Regions from separate parts of the Yersinia sp. SCPM-O-B-9106 (C-191) genome, predicted to be linked through region 2. Evidence: riboswitches for the same ligand, from Rfam matches in the RefSeq annotation. Region 2 holds a riboswitch; the other holds the start of a gene.

Region 1 (11,621 bases), 1.9 Mb from region 2:
GCTTTGGTCACTCTTCAAGACTTTGATATTTCTTCTGCCTGCCGAAACAGGCTTCGATATCGTCTTGCGAGTGCCCACACAGATTGTCTGATAAATTGTTAAAGAGCGTTCGTTACCCGTTTGCCTTTCGGCGAATCTTACGGTAACGCGGGAGGCAGATAATACGCTTTCCCGCTGAAGAGTCAAGGATTTATTTGTTTTCTTTCGAAGTCAAAATGATTCTTTTCTCTTCCTGACCCGGCGAAGTATGTTTCGTTGTTCCCGGTCAGTGGAGGCGCATTATAGGGAGTTCCTGACAGGCTGCAACCCCTAATTTGAAAAAACTTTTCAACCGCTGAATCTTTAGTCAAAACGCCGTTAAATTGGTAGTTTTTCCAGCGTTGGGAAGCCATAACTCTGCAAAACGGGTAATAAAGCGTCAGTGTCCGCATTCAATGCCATGCAATACGCAATGTTTTCCGACTGAGAAGAAACGACATTTTCCTGAGAAGAGATAAGCCAGGCGGTACGGCGAGCAATTGCAGCACCGGAATCGACCATTCGGGTACCTTCTGGTAGCACTTGCGCTAACTCTTCAGTTAATAGAGGGAAATGGGTGCAACCTAAAACAATGGTATCTGGCGGTTCACGCATGGCGAGCCACGGATGAAGGATTTTCTTTAATGCTTCCGGCGGCACAGCACCACCATGCAGCTTGGTTTCCGCCAGCTCCACCAGCTCGGATGATCCCAACAACTCAATTTTGCAATCTGTGGCAAAACGTTCAATCAAATCCAAGGTATAAGAAGCATGAACTGTGCCACGGGTGGCCAGTAGGCCGACAACACCATTCCGCGTGAGCCGTACCGCAGGTTTAATCGCCGGAACAACACCGACGACAGGGAAATCAAAACGCTCGCGTAAAGCAGGAAGAGAGACCGTGCTGGCCGTGTTACAGGCGATAACCACAATCGCCAGTGGATGGCGCTGTTGTACCGCAGTGACAATGTCTAATACGCGCTCAACGATAAATTCACCTGACTTCTCCCCATAAGGGAACGCGACGTTATCGAAAGCATATATATAGTGGAGATCCGGCAGTAATTGCCGAATCTCTTGATAAACAGATAGCCCGCCAACACCGGAATCAAAAATCAGTGCTGTCGGGCGAGGAGCAGTATCAGCCTTAGAAGTTATAACTTCCTGTGAGGTAATACTCTCGTCCAGCGGTTTTATAGCCATAAGCCGTTTCGTATTCTTTATCAAACAGGTTAGCAATTCTACCACGAACTGTGAGATGAGAAGTAACCGGATAACCAGCTGAAACGTCTACTGTGCTGTAACTCGATAATTCGCGCTGAGTTGAGTTATAAATCGAAGTGATGTTGTCATAGCGTTTACCGTAATATTGATAAGAGACGTCCATATCAAGATTGAACATCGTCCAATCTAACTGATACTTAGCCTGTTGCTTAGAACGGCGAGCTAATACCTCATTATTTAGATCATTACGCGGGTCAATATATTGCAGGGTAACCGCATGCGTAAATATGCCGGTAGTGATGTTCCCCGTCCATTCCACGCCTTTGATGGTCGCAGAATTGACATTGTAGTATTGCCCCTTGACGATTGAATTATCAAAGGAGTAATCAATCAGGTTTTCAATTTTATTGTGATAAGCCGACAAGCGCCAATCAACCGGCCCAGTTACCCCTTCCAGCCCAGCTTCCCATTGGCGGGATTCTTCAGGTTTAAGGTCACTGTTTGAAATTATGTTGAAGCGCTGCGAACCATATTGTTGACCCAATGAAGGCGCTAGGAAGCCGGTTCCGTAAGATAACGTCACGCGGTAATCCGGAACAAATTCCCAATCCACCGCTGTTTGCCATGTTTCATGCCAGCCAAATTGCTCATCTTTATCCCCACGGCCAGAAGCTTCCAACGTGACATCGCCGAGTTTCTGCTGCCCACTGAGGTATAAACCGGTGTTATCCCGCTTATAAGTATCTGAAGTATTTTGGTTAGATGAGGTCAGGCGCTGCTGTTGCCAGTCCAGGCCCGCGCTCAGTGTTCCACTTTCAAAGCTGTAAGTGTTGCCCCATTGCACATTACGCTGATCCATATTATCCAGTGTGGTAGCCACACCATAGCGGCCATATTGGCTGCTAAAGTTATAATCCTTATATTTCTGATAGCTACCGACTAATTGGGAAGAATAAGCTCCCGATGCATAACGCAACCCTGCATCATAAGTATGGTTATATAGCCGCTCTTCATCGCCGCTGTATGAAGGGGACGACAAACTGCCAATATCGTAATCAGTATTGTTGGTATAACCATAACCTCTAACAAAACCGGAAATCTCTTGGTTAAACTGATGTTCCAACCCTGCCCAGAAGTTTTTATTGCGAAAACCATCGCGGTCGTTGTCGATTGGATTGGGTGAGTTAGGTTTGATGTTATAGCCGTTGGTGGTCTGATATCCCCCTGCTAATGTGGCTAAGGTATCGCCAAAACGCTGGCGAACACTGCCATCATATTGCTGGTAGCCCTTGGAACCGACACCGGCATTAATCTGCGCGCCCTCCTGGTCTGTTTGCGTAATCACGTTAATGACGCCACCAATTGCACCCGAGCCATAGACTGCAGAGCGCGGCCCACGGATATACTCAATCCGCTGCACCAAGGAAATCGGGATTTGATCGAGATTGACGCTATTGACGATACCGGTGCGAGCCAGTGGGATACCATCAATCAAGATGAGCACATGACGCGCTTCCGTACCACGGATATACATAGAAGAACCCTGACCCAATCCTCCCATTTGGGCAATATCCACACCAGGCAAACGGCGCATGACTTCATTAAGACTTTTTGTCTGCCAGCGCTCGATATCATCGCGAGTGACCACATCGGTAGGTGCCAATACTGTAGAAACCGGTTGTTTAAAACGATTGGCAGTCACCACCATTTCATCTTTATTAGCTGTGTTGTCCTGCGCCCAACCAGAAAACGCCGTCACAGAAAGGGCTGTGAACAGCGTATATTTTTTTATTGTCATTGTATTTTTAATGATCATTTAGGAAAGCATCCAAACTCAAATAGCGGATGCCGCAGTGCCATGGTCGGTATTACGCGACGACCACGAATATTGCGACGTGATACCGGCAGGTCTTCGGGCTTGGGATCTCTACTATACAGAGCGGGCGATGACTTCCCGTCTTTTCGGACAGTGTCTGGTTGAAACCTATCGCCGTAACATCCCCTTACCGCTGCGCGTCAGCTCCGGATTTACACCGGATTCCCTTTTAACTCTTAAGTGTTTAAGTAACAGCTTGAGACCGGACGGCAATGTTATTATTAAGTTAAATGGATGTCTAGACTTCCATTCATGTAACAAATTAATTAAGTGACAAAAACTGGACATCAGAGCTACTTTCCCTACAATCCGCTGCAATAAACCTCTTTTATCATGTCCAGACGAGAAGAAACATGACTCCTGACATCCTGCCGACTGACGGCTACGAGCACCAATTGGCGGAAAAATCTGCCCGTCTTCAGGCGATGATGTCGCCGTTTCAAGCCCCTGAACCGCAAATATTTCGTTCTCCCGCACAGCATTACCGCATGAGAGCCGAGTTCCGCGTTTGGCATGATGAAGACGACTTGTACCACATCATGTTTGACCAACAAACCAAGCAGCGGATTCGGGTTGAGCAATTCCCGGTCGCCAGTTTGTTAATTAATCGTCTGATGAGCGTGCTGATGACTGCCATCAGAGCCGAGCCGATTTTACGGCGCAAACTGTTCCAGATTGATTACTTATCGACTCTGAGCGGCAAGCTGATCGCCTCTTTGCTGTATCACCGTCCATTAGATGAAGAATGGCAGCAGAAAGCGCGGGAACTGCGTGACCAATTGCGTGAGCAAGGCTTTGATCTGCAACTGATTGGGCGGGCGTCAAAAACCAAAATCATGCTGGATCACGACTATATCGACGAAGTGCTGCCGGTTGCCGGCCGTGAGATGATTTATCGTCAGGTTGAGAATAGCTTCACCCAACCTAATGCTGCGGTGAATATTCATATGCTGGAATGGGCGATTGATGTCACCCAACATGCCAGCGGCGATTTATTGGAGCTATATTGCGGCAACGGTAATTTCTCACTGGCATTGGCACGTAATTTTGAACGCGTATTAGCGACTGAAATCGCCAAACCGTCAGTGGCGGCGGCGCAATACAACATTGCCGCCAATCATATCGACAACGTGCAAATTATCCGTATGTCCGCGGAAGAGTTTACCCAAGCCATGCAAGGTGTGCGTGAGTTCAACCGACTGAAAGATATTGATTTAACTAGCTATAACTGCGAAACCATTTTTGTCGACCCACCGCGCAGTGGGCTGGATGATGAAACCGTCAAGCTAGTACAAGCTTATCCGCGCATCCTTTATATCTCTTGTAATCCAGAGACCCTGTGCGCCAATTTGGAACAGCTGCAACATACCCATAAAATCAGCCGATTAGCGCTATTTGATCAATTCCCTTATACCCATCATATGGAATGTGGAGTTTTGTTGGAAAAAAGAGACTGACGAAAAGCAAGAATCGGACACAAACAAAAGGGCAACGCAATGTTGCCCTTTCGATTTAGAGATATTGGTGAACAGAAAAACTATTGCGGCTGCTGATTATCTGTATCCGTGCCGCTATCAGTATTGATATCTGTCTGCATCGATTTACGTGCTTTCAGTTTGAACAGAATCCAAAACACCAACGCCACACTCAAAATAGAGGGAACAAAGTTAGAGCCGATCGCCGGATGCTCAACCCGCACAATCGCGCTATACACTAGAATACCAAGTAAGAAACACGCACCCGCTAGCACGGGCAGGCCCCGCGGCATGGCAAAATTGAGATAGCGCTGATGCAAACAATAAACCGCCAAAAATAATGCCAGCAGCGGAAAGATTGAAAAAGGAACAAATCCACTGAATAACGCGTTAAATGAGCCGTTTATTGCCAACCCCGTAATCAAGGCCAGCAGCAGCGTACCCGTTTCACGGTGGGGTTGCTTTTCAGAGTGTGGCTGTTTTTCAGAACACGATTCTTCCATCATTTTCCTTACCTTTTCCTTATTAAACGTGGGACACCGCCAGCTTTTCCTGCTCACGACGATACCAATAATAAGCGCCTTTGGAGATCATCCGCAGTTGTAAAACCAAACGTTCTTCTAACTGTCGCCGTTGTTCAATATCCACGTCCAGCGCTTCAGCACCCGCACTGAACACTATTGTGACCATGGCCTCAGCTTGAGCTTCAGTGAAGCTGCGCGGCATGTGGTTTTCCAGCTCGAGGTAATCGGCCAACTCAGCAATAAAATGCTGAATTTCACGCGCAACTGCCGCACGAAATGCAGCGGAAGTCCCAGAACGTTCCCGCAGCAATAAGCGGAATGCATTCGGGTTATTACCGATAAATTCCATAAAAGTTGAAACTGAAGTGCGGATAACGCTGCCGCCCTTAGCAATCCGCTGACGCGCTTGCCGCATAAGTTGGCGCAACATCAGGCCGCTTTCATCGACCATTGTCAGCCCAAGCTCGTCTACATCACGGAAATGCCGGTAAAAAGAAGTCGGTGCAATACCCGCCTCACGGGAGACTTCCCGCAAACTCAGACTGGTAAAACTCCGCTCAGCACTCAGTTGGCTGAATGCCGCTTCGATAAGGGAACGACGAGTCCGTTCTTTTTGTTGTGCTCTGACGCCCATAATCGTACCCAAGGGATATCCAATTTCTCAATCTAAGACATATAGTCAGCAATATACCAAACTTTATAGTAACAACCGTTATACAAACGTATCATCCCAATACGGAATTGCCGTTTTACAGCATACATCACGGTGATTTGCCCATTGTTTATTGGGTTATACTTGGGATGATGTTAATGTGGCGTTGTAATTTTGTATAAAAACAGGTCTCTCCTACATGCAACAGCACTTCCATTTTGATGCCATTGTTATTGGCTCGGGTCCTGGCGGTGAAGGCGCCGCTATGGGGCTGGTCAAGCAAGGCGCCCGCATTGCCGTGATTGAACGGTATAATAATGTGGGCGGGGGCTGCACCCATTGGGGCACTATCCCTTCCAAAGCTTTGCGCCACGCCGTTAGCCGAATTATCGAGTTCAACCAAAACCCACTCTACAGTGACAATGCCAGAACCATCAGCTCTTCTTTTGCTGATATCTTAAACCATTCGGATCGCGTTATTAACCAGCAAACCCGTATGCGCCAAGGTTTTTATGATCGCAATCACTGCCAAATGTTCTCCGGTGATGCCAGCTTCATAGACGCCAATACTATCAATGTGCGTTATGCCGACGGCACCAACGATACACTGCGAGCCGACAACATCGTGATAGCGACGGGTTCACGCCCTTATCGCCCAGCAAACGTGGATTTTACCCACGAACGTATTTACGACAGTGATACCATTTTACAACTCAGCCATGAACCACAGCACGTCATTATCTATGGCGCGGGGGTGATTGGCTGTGAATATGCGTCAATTTTCCGTGGTTTGAGTGTCAAAGTCGACTTAATCAATACCCGCGACCGCCTTTTGGCTTTCCTCGATCAGGAAATGTCAGATGCCCTCTCTTACCACTTCTGGAATAACGGCGTGGTTATTCGCCACAACGAAGAGTTTGAGCAAATTGAAGGCACGGTTGATGGGGTTATTGTCCATTTAAAATCGGGCAAAAAAGTCAAAGCCGACTGCTTGTTATATGCCAATGGCCGCACCGGTAACACCAGTGGTTTGGGTTTGGAGAATATTGGGCTAGAAGCAGATAGCCGTGGCTTGTTGAAGGTCAACAGCATGTACCAAACAGCGCTGCCCCATGTGTATGCGGTGGGTGATGTGATTGGCTACCCAAGTCTGGCTTCGGCGGCTTATGACCAAGGGCGAATTGCAGCGCAGGCAATGATCAAAGGCGAGGCGAATACTCACCTGATTGAAGATATTCCGACGGGTATTTACACCATTCCGGAAATCAGTTCGGTAGGTAAAACTGAACAGGACTTGACTGCAATGAAAGTCCCCTACGAGGTCGGCCGGGCGCAATTTAAACACCTCGCGCGGGCGCAAATCGTGGGTATGGATACCGGTAGTTTGAAGATTCTGTTCCATCGCGAAACCAAACAGATCCTTGGCATTCATTGCTTTGGTGAACGTGCGGCGGAAATTATCCACATCGGGCAGGCCATCATGGAACAAAAAGGAGAAGGCAATACTATCGAATATTTCGTTAATACTACCTTCAACTACCCGACCATGGCGGAAGCCTACCGAGTGGCGGCGCTTAATGGATTAAACCGCCTGTTCTAACTTTTGGTTAACAGCCTCTGAACTCATGCGCGGTTGCATGTGTTCACGTATCGCCTCGGCAAGTTGCTCATAGCGTCCACGCAATGGGGAACCGGGGCGGTACACCAACGCAATGGTACGTTTTGGCACGGGTTTGTAGCATTCCAGATAACAAACGCCGTCGCGCTTTCTTTCATTCGGCACTGCCAGTGATGGCAATAATGTAATTCCGCTGCCCGCAGCAACCATATTACGCAACGTTTCCAAACTGGTGGCGCGGAAATGTGTATCTTCATCAGCACCCGCCTGGAAGCAAAAACCCATCGCCTGATCACGCAAACAGTGACCATCTTCCAGCATCAGTAATTTCTCACCCGCCAGCTCATGCATCTGCACTTTGTCACGATCGGCCCACGGGTGATCAGCATAAATCGCCAATTGCATCGGCTCATCAAACAGTGGAACTTCAATAAAGGCCTCGGTTTCTTTGACCAATGCCAAAATAGCGCAATCGAGTTTGCCGCTATCCAACTGAGCCAGAAGATTTTGGGTTTGCGCTTCGTGCAGATACATTTCCAGTTTCGGGAATGTTTGATGCAACATAGGAATGATTTGCGGCAATAGATATGGCCCAACAGTAGGAATCAGCCCAATATGCAGCGGGCCAGACATACTCTCACCCTGCAAACTGGCCATTTCTTTGAGCACTTTCACTTCCCGTAATACTGTTCTGGCTTGCTCCACCAGCAGTAATCCAGCCTGCGTAAACAGCACTTTCCGGCTGGTGCGTTCTAACAACATCACGCCCAGCTCATCTTCCAATTTACGAATCTGACCACTTAATGTGGGCTGACTGACATGACAAGAGTCGGCAGCGCGCCGGAAATGCCTGAATTCAGCCAGCGCCACCAGGTATTCTAAATCACGAATATTCATCGGTGCTCCGCTTTATGATAGCCATTGACGATAGATAAGATAGCAACCAGTGATTAGAACTATCAAGTGATAAAATGAATAATGTGTCCCAACGAAGAGATACCTAGAAAAATTTAAATATTTTATTTTTTAATTAAGGAGTTACAGATGTTCACTAGTCAAGAAGGTAAAAAAATTCCACAAGTGACTTTCCATACCCGTCAGGGCGACCAGTGGGTTGATGTCACTACCGATGAATTGTTCAACAATAAAACTGTCATCGTGTTTTCACTGCCGGGTGCCTTTACCCCGACCTGTTCATCCAGCCATCTGCCGCGTTATAACGAACTGGCCGGTGTGTTTAAACAGCACGGTGTTGATAGCATTCTGTGTGTGTCAGTCAATGATACTTTCGTGATGAATGCTTGGAAAGCCGATCAGCATGCTGAAAATATCACTTTCATTCCTGATGGTAATGGCGAGTTCACCAAAGGCATGGATATGCTGGTTGAGAAAGCGGATCTGGGCTTTGGTCCGCGTTCATGGCGTTACTCCATGCTGGTGCGCAACGGTGTGGTTGAGAAAATGTTTGTCGAACCAAACAAACCGGGCGACCCGTTTGAAGTGTCTGATGCTGACACTATGTTGAAATATCTGGCACCTGATTTTAAAGTACAGGAATCTGTTTCTGTCTTTACCAAGCCGGGCTGCCCATTCTGCGCCAAAGCAAAACAAATGCTGCAAGACCATGGTATTCAGTATGAAGAAATCGTGCTGGGTAAAGATGCAACGACGGTCAGTCTGAGAGCTGTAACTGGCCGCGGAACTGTGCCACAGGTATTTATCGGCGGTCGCCACATTGGTGGCAGTGATGATTTAGAAAGTTATCTGTCTGCTTAATGACATTAATAAAAATAAAGATATCGTGAATACCCAAAGTCATTGAAGTTGCAGGTCGGCGGCAAGTGAACTCATCCCGTTGAGCTTACTCAAGTAAGTGATTCGGGTGGGCAAGCGTAGCTAACAACCCTGTAGCTTCAAATACAAAGGGTATACTTGGTAGGCTTCGGCCTACCCTTTTTTTCTGTTAGGAATAGACATGAAAACCTTAAACGTTGATGTCGCCGTTATTGGCGGCGGTACTGCCGGGCTTGGCGCTTATCGCGCTGCCAAACTGTCGACCCCAAATGTGGTGATGATTGAAGGTGGCGAATACGGCACCACCTGTGCCCGCGTCGGTTGCATGCCATCCAAACTACTGATTGCCGCGGCTGAAGCTGTGCATCAGATTGAAAAAGCGCCCGGTTTTGGTATCCATCCGCAAGGTAATATCTTGATTAATGGCCGCGAAGTGATGGATCGCGTGAAGCGCGAACGCGACCGTTTTGTTGGTTTTGTGCTGGAAGGTGTCGATAATATTCCAGCAGAGGATAAAATTCAGGGTTACGCCCGTTTTATTGATGACAATACACTACAAGTAGATGATAACACTGGCCTTTCTTCACAAAAAATCATTGCGCAGCGTATCGTGATTGCTACCGGCTCTCGCCCAACTTGGCCTGCCGCCTGGAATGAGCTGGGTGACCGGCTTATCGTCAATGATGACGTTTTCAACTGGGATGACTTACCCGAATCAGTCGCAGTTTTCGGCCCTGGGGTTATCGGGCTGGAGCTGGGTCAGGCGCTGCATCGGCTTGGTGTTCAAGTCAAAATGTTCGGCGTGGGTGGTGGTGTCGGCCCCCTGACAGACAGTATTGTGCGTAATTACGCAGCAAAAACGCTGGGTGAGGAATTCTATCTCAATCCAGATGTGAAAGTTGAAGTGATGCAGCGCGAAGGGGATAAAGTCTTTATCCGCTATTTGGATGAAGCCGGTTCACCACAAGAAATTATGGTGGATTATGTTTTAGCGGCCACTGGTCGCCGTCCAAATGTTGATAAACTGGGGCTGGAAAATACCTCACTGGAGCTTGATGAGCGCGGTGTACCGTCCGCCGATCGGCTGACAATGCAGACCAGCGTGCCACATATCTTTATCGCCGGGGATGCCAGTAACCAATTGCCATTGTTGCATGAAGCCAGTGATCAGGCCCGCATTGCCGGGGTGAATGCTGGCGGGTTCCCTGAAGTAGTGCCAGGTTTACGCCGCAGCGTAATTTCAGTGGTGTTTTCTGATCCACAAATCGCAATGGTTGGCTCTACTTTCCGCGAGCTGTCGCAAAAATTCAGTGCATGCGGTTGTTTTGAAATCGGCGAAGTCTCTTTTGAGAACCAAGGTCGCTCGCGTGTCATGCTGAAAAACAAAGGTATTTTGCGGGTTTATGGCGAACAGGGAACAGGTCGCTTCCTGGGTGCTGAAATGATGGGGCCGAGCGCCGAGCATATTGCACATCTATTAGCGTGGGCACATCAACAGCAAATGACCATCAATCAAATGCTGGATATGCCGTTCTACCATCCCGTTATTGAGGAAGGTTTGCGTACAGCATTACGTGATTTGCAGTCCAAGTTAAAACTGGGCACTGACGAGGCGGAGCGTTGTCTGCGCTGCCCTGGTGAATAATATTTCCACCTAATCTTTTCTCGCTAACTAAACCGGGCTTTATGCCCGGTTTAGGTTGCTGACAAACCTTTTTTATAGCTCGGTGATTGACGAGGCGACTGCACCGATGGGCGCTCCCGCGGCACACGCCGCTACGACCCATTCAGCACATTTCCCCCGCTTATCAACTTTGTTATTGCTCTAAACGGTTTCAAACGGCCGCCACCATTCACCATTTTTTACTTTTCAGCTCAAAACCAATGGGCATAGCCAATGTTACCTGCCCATTCGATAACAACCCGGCCGGCGGCGGAGGCAATGGTTGGGCGCGTTTAATCACGGCCAATGCTTCTTGATCTAAAGCCGCTGTTCCACTGCTTTTAATGAGTTTAACGGAGAGCACATATCCCTCTTTATTGACCACAAAACGGATAATCGCGTCTCCTTGTTGGCGCTGTTTTTTGGCGCGGAGAGGATAACGTTTAAACCCCGCCAAATGCCCTTGTAAGCGGCTTTTCCAATTCATTTTACTCTTTTGATTATGCGCCGAATCACTGTTCGCGGCCGCCGCAACCTGGTGGCTTTCGCCAGACAATGGTGTGCTGGTTGTCACTGCGGGCGTAGAAGGTTTACTTTGATTTTCAGGTGATTGCTCGCTGATAGGTTGGCGCGGTGTTATGACTTTTTGTTGTGGTCGTTTTACCTTGGTCGGCTCTTTTTTATCGGTGTCTACCTTTCTTTCAACAACCAACGCAGCATTAGAGTGCTCGGGAGCGGTCAGCACTTGGCTGACATCTTCTGGTTGGTTTTCCAACT
Region 2 (11,621 bases):
AGCGGCGCGCCCCCTAACAGCAGGAAAAACAGCGGCGCAATCACGCCATCGACACTGTTCTCCGCCACGGTTTCTACCACTGCGCGGGTCATTTGCGGCGTCTCCAACTGCGAAGTATCGCGCCCGACAATCCATGACAGTTTTTCGCGACTTTGTGCCAAAGAACCCTGCTGTAGCGCATCAAAGACCAACAATGCCGCGTCACTCAAACAACGCCCAGCCAGCAAGGTGTAAATCATCCACACTTGCGCCAGCCAGCCGAGCCACGGGTTAATCTCTGTCATCAGCCATAAAAATCCCCAACTGACGAGCCAGGTGATGCCCACCACCAACACCCACAACAGGGCACCGCCCCATTTCAGGGCCAGCTCGCTATGACACACAGCACGAATCCTCCGTTGCAGCCCGGTAATCAAGTTGCCAATCCACCGCACCGGATGCGGCCAACGCGGCGGATCGCCGAGCCAATTGTCCAATAGGAAAGCCACAAACCACGCCGCGAGGGTCATAGCACACTCCGGGCAGCGGTCAGCCAGCCATTCAATAAACCGGGGCGTTGGGCAAAGTGAATATGCAGATAGCTGGCTTGGGTACGTTGCACTTGATAGCCACTGTGCCAGCGCTGGATAACCTCGCCGTCGCGCCATTTACTGCTATCAAAAACGGGTGTCAGCGGGCTGGTAAAATCGGAGTAATGGAACTCATGGCCGCGCAATATTTCGCCTTGCGCAGCTAATAATGTGTCACTGTGGGCTTGCGCCTGACAGTAACCAAAGCGGGTCAAGCGCTTCCCCATGCGGCTTTCACCGGGCAAAATCCCCACCATCCCATGGCGCTGCCCGCGGTCATCGGTAAGACCGTCACCCAAATACATCAAGCCACCACATTCGGCATACAAAGGGATTTGCTGGCGATGAGCTTGCTGTAATGCGGTGTGCATGGCGGTATTTTCTGCCAGCGCACTGGCGTGAATCTCGGGATAACCGCCGCCCAAATAAATCATCTGGCAATCAGGCAAGCTGCGGTCATGCAGCGGACTAAAGCGCTGGATACGCACTCCAGCCAGCTCCAGCAAATCAAGGTTATCGGGGTAATAAAAATTGAAAGCTTCATCTTCGGCTAAGGCCAGTGTCAGCCCGTCGGCCAAAGCTTGAGGTGGTAATGTCGGCGGGGTTCCAACCGGAAGTTCAGTGCAAGAGGTCAGGGCCAGTAACCGGTCAAGATTGATAAACTCTTCGACCTGTTGGGCCAACTGCTGCCAGCGTGGCGAATTATCGGGTTGTTTGGATAGCCCACCGGCTCGCTCCTGTGCCGGAATCAGCCCTAAATGGCGCGATGGCAAAACCACATCGTCCATGACCGGCAAGCGGCCCAAAACTGGAATTCCGCAATAGTGTTCAATAGCGTGGCGAATAAGTTGATAGTGATTTTCTGAATTGACGCGGTTAACAATCACCCCAGCAATGGTGAGGTCAGGGTCGAATTGACAGAAGCCCAGTACCGTCGCCGCCACGGATGTCGACACCGCTTTGCCATCCACCAGCAAGATAACCGGGCAGCCCAATTGCTTGGCCATCGCCGCACTGCTGCAATAATCGGGGTCAGTGCCATAGCCGTCATATAGCCCCATGACACCTTCAATCACGGCGACATCAGCATGGCGCATATGTTGGTTATACAGCCCATTGAGGGTGGCCGGCGGCAACATAAAAGCATCGAGGTTACGCGACGTCACGCCACTGACTGCGGTATGCCAGCCAGTATCCAGATAATCCGGCCCGACCTTAAACGGCTGCACCGACAATCCACGCGCCATCAGCGCCCGCAAAATACCCAAGGTTACGGTGGTTTTACCGCACCCGCTGCCGGTTCCTGCGATGATAAATGCTTGTTTGCCTGAGCATTGCATAAAAAAATCCCGCCATTTCAAGCGGGATATGCAGTGTCAAAAAGGTGCATCTACGCAACGTCACCGCTGCGCGCATCTGATGACAACCCGCTTCCCACCGAAGGAGTTGAAACTCTTTTACTGATTTGGCTGGTCTTCTGGCTTAGCGTCACCCTCCCCCGCTACCTTCCCAATCCTGTGGATCAGTGGTTTCAGCGGGTTCGTCAGCATCACAGCAGCGGGGGCTGCGGGGGATTGTCACCCCCTTCCCAATCATGTCTTGAGGACAAGCACACGACATAACCATTTCAGTAACTACAATTATCTAATTACAGTAGATTCTGTTATTTAATTTCTTGTTTCGTTATCTCATTTATCTCTTTATTTACACTGTTATAACAGAGTGTTTATTCATTATTAGTCTGATGGAATTTCTTAAAATTAATATACTCTTTTCTGTTCATAAAAAATGGTGAATTTGATTTTTTGATAGGGATTTTTTTGCATCACCACAACAAATTATTGTCGAAACCATGAGTAATTTAAAATTAAAAACAGTAACTTACAAAGTTTTAAGTCCACTTGGCCTATAGCAAATTATTGTCATTAATTATTTTAAGTAGTTAATTTTTAGTTTGTTTATTTAAATAGAAAACCCAAGTGCACGACCAAATTGCATAATATTAAATCAATGATGGTTACTCCATCTTGCTGCGTTCAGAAGAAAGTGAGCGAAATACCTGCGGTGTCACATTGTAGGTCTGACGGAACACTTTGCAGAAATAGCTGGTCTGGGAAAAACCTAGATTCTTAGCAATGCTAGCAATGCTCCAATCACTGTGCTGCAACATCTCTCTGGCATTAGCCATCCGTTGCTGATTGACCCAGGCATTAAAGCCGATGCCGTGATATTTTTTAAACAACTTGCTGAAATAGTAAGGGCTGAGATACACCTTAGCCGCGACTTCTTCCAGCCGCAATTCTTCCGATAAATGCGCATCAATATAACGCAGTGCTTTCTTCATTTTGCTGTCATGGGGGTGAACCGGCCGTATTCTGCCGGGTTCTTTGCTGCCCATGTTGTCATTGATAACCACAAAGTTGAGATGTTTTTTGAGACAATTTTCAACAATCAGCTTTAATAAATCTGCCGACGCAATCACGCGCGAAAAATCGATAATGGGCACATTGTGGAATTCATCCATCAGTGCCGGATCTTGCTGCCAATGATTATCAACATTAAGAATATCAATAAGATAAACATCTGAGTGCAACCGCACCTGCCCGCATAAAACAAACCCTACCAAATGACCGGCAATAACCAGCGGAATAGAGAAGTCAGTTAACCCGGCGTGGCAGCGATAAATACAAGGTTCATTGGATTTTGAGGCTTCCAAACCACCGCAACGATCACTCATGCGGCAACGAAGATGATTCACCGGGTCTTGTCGCATCAATTGACAAAATGGCGTGAAATTAAAGAGATCAGAAATTTCTTCGCCGTGAATATTGACCACCACCACAGCCAGCCCAGTTGCCTGAGCAAAATCCTGCGCGATTTTATTTATGAGCTCTGAGTTTAGAGAACTGGCAGAAATCATGATAAAACCTCTCAGTTAATTTATTGTTATTAGTTTTTTGTTTGTTGCCATATATCATCCCTGAAATGATTAATGTGTTATTTTTTTGTTATATTTTACTCCTATTTACCCAGTAGAAACCTATTTCCCTATCAAGGTTTATGTTTTGGTAAAATGAAAAAAATACCAATTCACTTTACCAGAGTCATAATCAACAGGGGACTATAATCAGCCCATTAGCCCGAATAGATCACGAAATTTCCTCATCCCGTTTCACTCTTTCAAGATGAGGAAACTGGCATTCATTTATATACTGGCTTCCTCATCCTCTAACTTGCAGGTATTACACGGCAGGTTTTTGCCAATGAAGAAGCGATAAACCGCTGCGCCGAGGCAGGCCCCAATAATCGGTGCGATAATCGGGATAATGAAATAAGGGATATCACGACCACCGGTCATCGAGATTTTTCCCCAACCGGCAAAGAAGGTAAACAATTTAGGGCCAAAATCACGGGCCGGGTTCATGGCAAAACCGGTTAATGGCCCGGTTGAAGCCCCTATCACCGCCACCAGAATACCAATCAATAACGGCCCTAATGCGCCGCGCGGTACTCCGTTACCATCATCCGTCAGCGCCATAATCAGCCCCATCAATATCGAGGTAATTATGATTTCAACAAATGCAGCTTGCCATACACTGATAGCCGGTGAAGGGAAAGTACTGAAAATACTGGCTAATTGCAGGCTTTCCAGACTACCGCGCACCATCTGATGGGCAGTTTCAAAATCAGTAAATAAGTTGTGATACAACATATAAGATAGCGCTGCGCCACCAAAAGCACCGGCAATCTGTGCAATGCTGTAAGGAATCACTTTGCGCGCGGGGAAACAAGCAAACAGCCAGAGAGCAATAGTGATGGCGGGGTTGAGGTGAGCACCGGAAATCCCGGCGGTTAGATAGACCGCCAGTGAAATCCCCAGCCCCCATACAATACAAATTTCCCACAAACCAAAACTGGCACCAGCCACTTTCATCGCCGCCAAACAACTAATACCAAAAAATAAAAATAGCCCGGTGCCGAGAAATTCAGCCATACATTGAGCTTTGAGCGAGTCGTTCATAGGGTTACCCTGCTTACGGTTAAATTAATACGTTATATACCCTAAATAATTCGAGTTGCAGGAAGGCGGCAATTGAGTAAATCCCCAGGAGCTTACATAAGTAAGTGACTGGGGTGAACAAAAGCAGCCAACGCATATGCAGCTCGAAGTATGACGGGTATGGTATTGCACGGCCCTTGACGCAACCACTATAAAGAGACGGGAAATGAAAGTGTTGTTGTGATTCGCCATTAATTAAACAAAAAATAGAGTTTCTATAACAAATTATTGCTATTACCCACGCCAGAACCCTCTTGGAACCCAGTCAATACGCAATTTATGATTTAATTAAAAAATGTGACTTTATTGCTTTTTATTCTTTCCGTTATTGCAATCAAGCTCGCATTTCCTGCTTTAATATGAGCCATATTTCATCTTTTCATTGTGTGCGCGATTATCAAATAAAATACCAATTGTCATCACCTTAATTGTAATTATGAATATGCAAAAACCAATTATTATCACCTATCCATTAATAAATAGACTTATAAAATAATCAGTTAAATAATTTCGTGACAATAATTTGTTATTTCATCGCTAACCATTCCCGCCAGTAAATTCAATACAGCCATTCTTTTTCATTGCTTGTTTGTATATTCAGTCTCAGCACGAACCTGACAACGTTATTACTGAATATAACAACATTACTTTTGAACATGGCAATTCAAGCCAAAGCAATACCCTAAATAATTCGAGTTGCAGGAAGGCGGCAATTGAGTAAATCCCGATGAGCTTACTCAGGTAAGTGATTCGGGTGAACGAAAGCAGCCAACGCACATGCAGCTTGAAGTATGACGGGTAAGGGCACCTGATATTCGTCGAGGTATATATGCAACAAGAAGCACTAGGAATGGTGGAAACCAAAGGGTTGGCCGCAGCCATTGAAGCTGCTGACACCATGGTGAAATCGGCCAATGTGACATTAGTGGGCTATGAAAAAATTGGATCTGGCCTGGTCACCGTTATCGTCCGGGGTGACGTGGGGGCCGTTAAAGCCGCCACTGATGCAGGCGCGATTGCCGCCGCTAACGTGGGCGAAGTGAAATCTACCCATGTTATCCCACGCCCCCATACCGATGTAGAAGCTTTTTTACCAAAGGGCAATTTACCTAAGGGAAATAAACCATGAGTAGCAATGACCTGGTCGACCAAATCATGGCGCAGGTGATAGCAAAAGTCAGCGAGCACGCCCCAGCGTCTTCTGCACAACCCTCTTATAAACAACGAGGTACGGCTATGGCTGAGAAAACTTGCAGTTTAACGGAATTTGTTGGAACCGCGATCGGCGACACAGTCGGACTGGTGATCGCTAACGTCGATAGCGCCCTATTGGACGCCATGAAGCTAGAAAAACGCTATCGCTCGATTGGCATTTTGGGCGCACGTACTGGCGCTGGCCCACACATCATGGCAGCTGATGAAGCAGTAAAAGCCACCAATACCGAGGTGGTCAGTATTGAATTACCCCGTGATACCAAAGGCGGTGCCGGTCATGGCTCGCTAATTATCTTCGGCGGTGATGATGTTTCTGACGTAAAACGCGCCGTCGAAGTGGCATTGAAAGAGTTAGACCGGACATTCGGCGATGTTTATGCCAATGAAGCTGGCCACATTGAACTGCAATACAGCGCTCGCGCCAGTCATGCCCTGGAAAAAGCTTTTGGCGCACCACTGGGCCGCTCTTGCGGCGTGATCGTCGGCGCACCAGCTTCGATTGGTGTTTTGATGGCCGATACCGCCGTGAAATCCGCCAATGTTGATGTGGTGGCTTACAGCTCCCCCGCACAGGGCACCAGCTTTAGTAACGAAGTGATTCTGGTTATCTCCGGCGATTCTGGCGCAGTCCGTCAGGCAGTTATTTCTGCCCGTGAGATTGGCAAAACGGTATTAGCCACTTTAGGTGCTGAACCGAAAAACGACCGCCCGTCTTATATCTGACGCCACAGTGAGGCTGTTTCATGAAATCGAAAAGATTTGAAGCGTTGGCGAAACGCCCGGTTAATCAGGACGGCTTTGTCAAAGAATGGATCGAGGAAGGCTTTATTGCCATGGAAAGCCCGAATGATCCAAAACCTTCCATCAAGATTGTCAATGGTATGGTGACCGAGCTAGACGGCAAACCACAAAGCAGTTTTGACCTGATTGACCACTTTATCGCCCGCTACGGTATTAATCTGGAGCATGCGGAAGAAGTGATGAAGATGGATTCCATCAAGCTGGCCAATATGCTGTGTGACCCCAATGTGTCGCGCCGCACCATTGTGCCACTGACGACCGCCATGACACCGGCCAAAATCGTCGAGGTGGTTTCCCACATGAATGTGGTGGAAATGATGATGTCGATGCAGAAAATGCGCGCCCGTCGGACTCCATCACAGCAAGCTCACGTGACCAACGTGAAAGATAATCCGGTGCAAATTGCCGCCGATGCTGCGGAAGGCGCATTCCGTGGTTTCGATGAGCAAGAAACTACCGTGGCTGTTGCCCGCTATGCACCATTCAACGCCATTGCGCTGTTGGTCGGCTCGCAAGTTGGCCGCCCCGGTGTACTGACTCAATGTTCGCTGGAAGAAGCCACCGAGCTGAAACTGGGAATGCTGGGCCACACCTGTTACGCCGAAACTATCTCGGTTTATGGCACTGAGCCGGTGTTTACCGACGGCGATGATACCCCATGGTCGAAAGGTTTTCTCGCCTCATCTTATGCATCACGCGGCTTGAAAATGCGTTTTACCTCCGGCTCCGGCTCTGAAGTCCAAATGGGCTACGCCGAAGGGAAATCCATGCTGTATCTCGAAGTGCGCTGTATTTACATCACCAAAGCCGCCGGGGTTCAGGGGCTACAAAACGGCTCGGTCAGTTGCGTCGGTGTGCCGTCTGCGGTGCCATCCGGCATTCGCGCCATTTTGGCCGAAAACCTAATTTGTTCGGCGCTGGATTTAGAATGCGCGTCCAGTAACGACCAAACCTTTACCCACTCAGATATGCGCCGTACCGCCCGTCTGCTGATGCAATTCCTGCCGGGCACTGACTTTATTTCCTCTGGTTATTCTGCGGTGCCGAACTACGACAACATGTTCGCAGGCTCCAACGAAGATGCCGAAGACTTTGATGATTACAACGTGTTGCAGCGCGATCTGAAAGTCGATGGCGGCCTACGCCCGGTATTGGAAGCTGACGTGGTGGCCATTCGCAATAAAGCCGCGCGCGCCCTGCAAGCAGTATTCGCCGGAATGGGTTTACCGCCAATTACCGACGAAGAAGTGATTGCCGCAACTTATGCCCACGGCTCGAAAGATATGCCGGAGCGTAACATCGTCGAAGACATCAAATTCGCTCAAGAAATCATCAGCAAAAACCGCACCGGCCTGGAAGTGGTGAAAGCCCTGGCGCAAGGCGGCTTTGAAGATGTGGCGCAAGACATGCTCAACATCCAGAAAGCCAAAATTGCCGGCGACTATCTGCATACCTCGGCCATCATCAAAGGTGACAATCAGGTGTTGTCGGCGGTGAATGATGTCAATGACTACGCGGGACCAGCGACCGGTTACCGGCTGGAAGGTGCACGTTGGGAAGAAATTAAAAATATTCCAAACGCGCTTGATCCGAATGAGCTTGGCTAAGGGGTTCACGAGATGGTGGATATTAACGAAAAACTGTTACGCCAAATTATTGAGGGCGTATTACAGGAAATGCAGGGAGACAAAAATACTGTTTCCTTTAAGCAAGATACCCAGCCCGCGGCAGCGGCTGTTGCGTCCGGGGATTTTCTCACTGAAGTCGGTGAAGCCCGTCCCGGCACTCATCAGGATGAAGTCATCATCGCTGTCGGCCCGGCATTTGGCTTGTCGCAAACCGCCAATATCGTCGGTTTATCGCACAAAAATATTCTACGCGAAGTCATTGCCGGTATTGAGGAAGAAGGTATCAAAGCGCGGGTGATCCGCTGCTTTAAATCCTCCGACGTGGCTTTTGTCGCCGTTGAAGGTAACCGCCTAAGTGGCTCCGGAATTTCTATCGGCATCCAGTCAAAAGGAACCACGGTAATTCATCAGCAAGGTCTGCCGCCGCTCTCGAATTTAGAGCTGTTCCCACAGGCCCCGCTGCTGACACTGGAAACCTATCGCCAGATTGGTAAAAACGCCGCTCGTTACGCCAAGCGGGAATCACCACAACCGGTTCCGACCCTGAATGACCAAATGGCACGGCCAAAATATCAGGCCAAATCCGCGATTCTGCACATTAAAGAAACCAAATATGTGGTGACTGGCAAGAATCCTCAGGAACTCCGGGTGGCGCTTTAACAAAGGAAAACACAATGAATTCCGAAGCTATTGAATCCATGGTTCGCGATGTGCTCAGCAAGATGAACAGCTTGCAAGGCCAAACGCCAACTGCCGCTTGTGCTCCAGCGGTCAGTTCGCGCAGTGATGCCAAAGTCTCTGATTATCCGTTGGCGAATAAACACCCTGACTGGGTGAAAACCGCCACCAATAAAACATTGGATGACCTAACACTGGCGAATGTTTTAAACGGTAGTGTCACTTCACAGGATTTGCGTATTACCCCGGAAATCCTGCGTATTCAAGCATCTATTGCCAAAGACGCGGGCCGCCCGCTGCTGGCAATGAACTTTGAGCGCGCCGCTGAGCTGACTGCGGTACCGGATGACAAGGTGCTGGATATCTACAACGCCCTGCGACCATTCCGCTCCAGTAAAGAAGAGTTGAATGCCATCGCCGATGAGCTGGAACAGACCTACAAAGCGACCATTTGTGCCGCATTCGTGCGCGAAGCCGCCGTTTTGTATGTCCAGCGCAAGAAGCTAAAAGGCGACGATTAACCCAGTGATATCAATCAAGGGGAAGCGTGCCCTGGGCGCGATAGCCCCGTTGATCACGACATCCAGTTATTAGTCATTTGAGGATCGGATATGGATTACATCGTCGGTGTAGACATCGGCAACTCATCAACAGAAGTCGCATTGGCACAATGCATGGCTGACGGTCAGTTGCACTTTGTTACCAGTACCCTGACCGAAACCACCGGTGTCAAAGGGACGCAGCGCAACATTTTTGGCATCACTAAGGCGCTGAATATGTTGGTGGAAAAGGCCGGTATCACGCTGAGTGATATCAGTCTAATCCGCATCAACGAGGCGACCCCGGTTATTGGTGATGTGGCGATGGAAACTATCACTGAAACCATCATCACTGAATCCACCATGATTGGCCACAATCCGAAAACCCCCGGTGGGCTGGGGTTGGGTGTTGGGCTGACCATCACTCTTGATGAGCTAGTCACTCGCGATCCTACCCAGCCTTACATTCTGGTGGTGCCCTCCGCAGTTGATTTTGCCGATGTCGCAGCCGTGGTGAATGCCGCTAACGGCGCGGGATTTCGCATTACCGCGATTATCTTGCAACGGGATGATGGGGTGCTGGTCAGCAACCGCCTCACTCACCCGCTGCCCATCGTCGATGAGGTATTGCATATCGACCGTATCCCGATGGGCATGCTGGCGGCGGTTGAAGTTGCCATGCCGGGTCAAGTCATTGAAACCCTCTCGAATCCTTATGGTATTGCCACGGTCTTCGGGCTGAGCGCTGAAGAAACCAAAAACATCGTCCCAGTGGCGCGCGCCTTAATTGGCACGCGCTCTGCGGTGGTGGTGAAAACCCCCGAGGGCGATGTTAAAGCCCGCTCTATTCCGGCTGGGCATCTGGAGCTATTTGCCAATGGCCGTACCCTGCGGGTGGATGTCGCAACCGGTGCTGAGGCCATCATGACCGCGGTCAACAGCTTCCGCCATCTGGACAATGTCAGTGGCGAAGCGGGCACCAATATCGGCGGCATGCTCGAACACGTCCGCCAAACCATGGCTGAACTGACCAACAAACCCACCAATGAAATCTTCATTCAAGATTTACTGGCGGTTGATACTGCGGTGCCAGTTAATGTCACTGGTGGTCTGGCGGGTGAGTTTTCGCTGGAACAGGCGGTGGGTATCGCCTCAATGGTGAAATCTGATCGCCTGCAAATGGCGCATATCGCCAGTGAAATCAAAAAAAGCCTGAATATTGAGGTGCAGGTCGGAGGGGCAGAAGCTGAAGCAGCGATACTCGGCGCGCTGACCACACCTGGGACGCGACGGCCACTTGCCATCCTCGATTTAGGGGCTGGATCTACCGATGCCTCGATCATCAATGCGCAAGGTCAAATCGTTGCCACCCATCTGGCGGGTGCTGGCGATATGGTCACGATGATAATCGCCTCTGAGCTGGATCTCCAAGACCGTTATTTAGCTGAAGACATCAAAAAATACCCCTTGGCAAAAGTGGAAAGTTTGTTCCACCTGCGCCACGAAGACGGCAGCGTTCAGTTCTTCCCACAACCGCTGCCGCCTGAAGTTTTTGCCCGATTAGTGGTGGTCAAACCGGATGGTTTGGTGCCACTGCCGGGAGATTACGCGCTGGAAAAAGTACGCAATATTCGCCGCTCTGCCAAAGAGCGGGTGTTTGTCACCAATGCACTTCGTGCTCTACGGCAAGTCAGTCCGACCGGCAATATCCGCGATATCCCCTTCGTGGTGCTGGTTGGTGGCTCCTCACTGGACTTCGAAATCCCGCAATTGGTTACCGACGCTCTCTCCCACTACAAGCTGGTGGCGGGTCGCGGCAATATCCGTGCCAGTGAAGGCCCGCGTAATGCGGTCGCCACCGGGCTGATTCTGGCCTATCAACGGGAGAGTTATTGATGAACTTTACCCAGGATGCGCCCGCGATTGTTATCAGCCTAACCCCGTCAACCCCCGAGGCGGTCTGGCACCCGGTATTACTGGGAATTGAGGAGGAAGGCATTCCCTGGCAGTGGCAGCAAGACGATGACACGGATGCCGTACAACGCGCCTGGCAGGCGGCGACTCGCTCTCCATTATTGGTCGGGCTGGCGTGTTCTGCCGACGAAGTGATTGTGCATTTTCGCCATTTACC

What was found. Region 2 has a riboswitch for cobalamin ahead of OP863_RS07685 (cobyrinate a,c-diamide synthase). Riboswitches for the same ligand answer to the same signal wherever they lie in the genome.
Region 1: it holds a riboswitch for cobalamin, as region 2 does, so the genes downstream of both, btuB (TonB-dependent vitamin B12 receptor BtuB) here and OP863_RS07685 (cobyrinate a,c-diamide synthase) in region 2, are expected to answer to the same signal.

Annotation. Positions count from the first base shown of each region.
Region 1 is NZ_CP110791.1:4,223,230-4,234,850, forward strand. Features, by position in the region: gene murI (glutamate racemase) at 358-1,221, opposite strand; gene btuB (TonB-dependent vitamin B12 receptor BtuB) at 1,166-3,058, opposite strand; cobalamin riboswitch at 3,128-3,340, opposite strand; gene trmA (tRNA (uridine(54)-C5)-methyltransferase TrmA) at 3,472-4,575, shown strand; gene OP863_RS19080 (YijD family membrane protein) at 4,656-5,099, opposite strand; gene fabR (HTH-type transcriptional repressor FabR) at 5,119-5,751, opposite strand; gene sthA (Si-specific NAD(P)(+) transhydrogenase) at 5,969-7,369, shown strand; gene oxyR (DNA-binding transcriptional regulator OxyR) at 7,352-8,284, opposite strand; gene OP863_RS19100 (glutathione peroxidase) at 8,432-9,163, shown strand; gene OP863_RS19105 (dihydrolipoyl dehydrogenase) at 9,363-10,826, shown strand; gene OP863_RS19110 (energy transducer TonB) at 11,035-11,621, opposite strand, start outside.
Region 2 is NZ_CP110791.1:1,662,429-1,674,049, reverse strand. Features, by position in the region: gene cbiB (adenosylcobinamide-phosphate synthase CbiB) at 1-509, opposite strand, end outside; gene OP863_RS07685 (cobyrinate a,c-diamide synthase) at 506-1,909, opposite strand; cobalamin riboswitch at 2,019-2,198, opposite strand; gene pocR (transcriptional regulator PocR) at 2,587-3,489, opposite strand; gene pduF (propanediol diffusion facilitator PduF) at 3,775-4,590, opposite strand; gene pduA (propanediol utilization microcompartment protein PduA) at 5,459-5,758, shown strand; gene pduB (propanediol utilization microcompartment protein PduB) at 5,755-6,567, shown strand; gene pduC (propanediol dehydratase large subunit PduC) at 6,588-8,252, shown strand; gene OP863_RS07655 (propanediol/glycerol family dehydratase medium subunit) at 8,268-8,933, shown strand; gene pduE (propanediol dehydratase small subunit PduE) at 8,948-9,472, shown strand; gene OP863_RS07645 (diol dehydratase reactivase subunit alpha) at 9,563-11,386, shown strand; gene OP863_RS07640 (glycerol dehydratase reactivase beta/small subunit family protein) at 11,386-11,621, shown strand, end outside.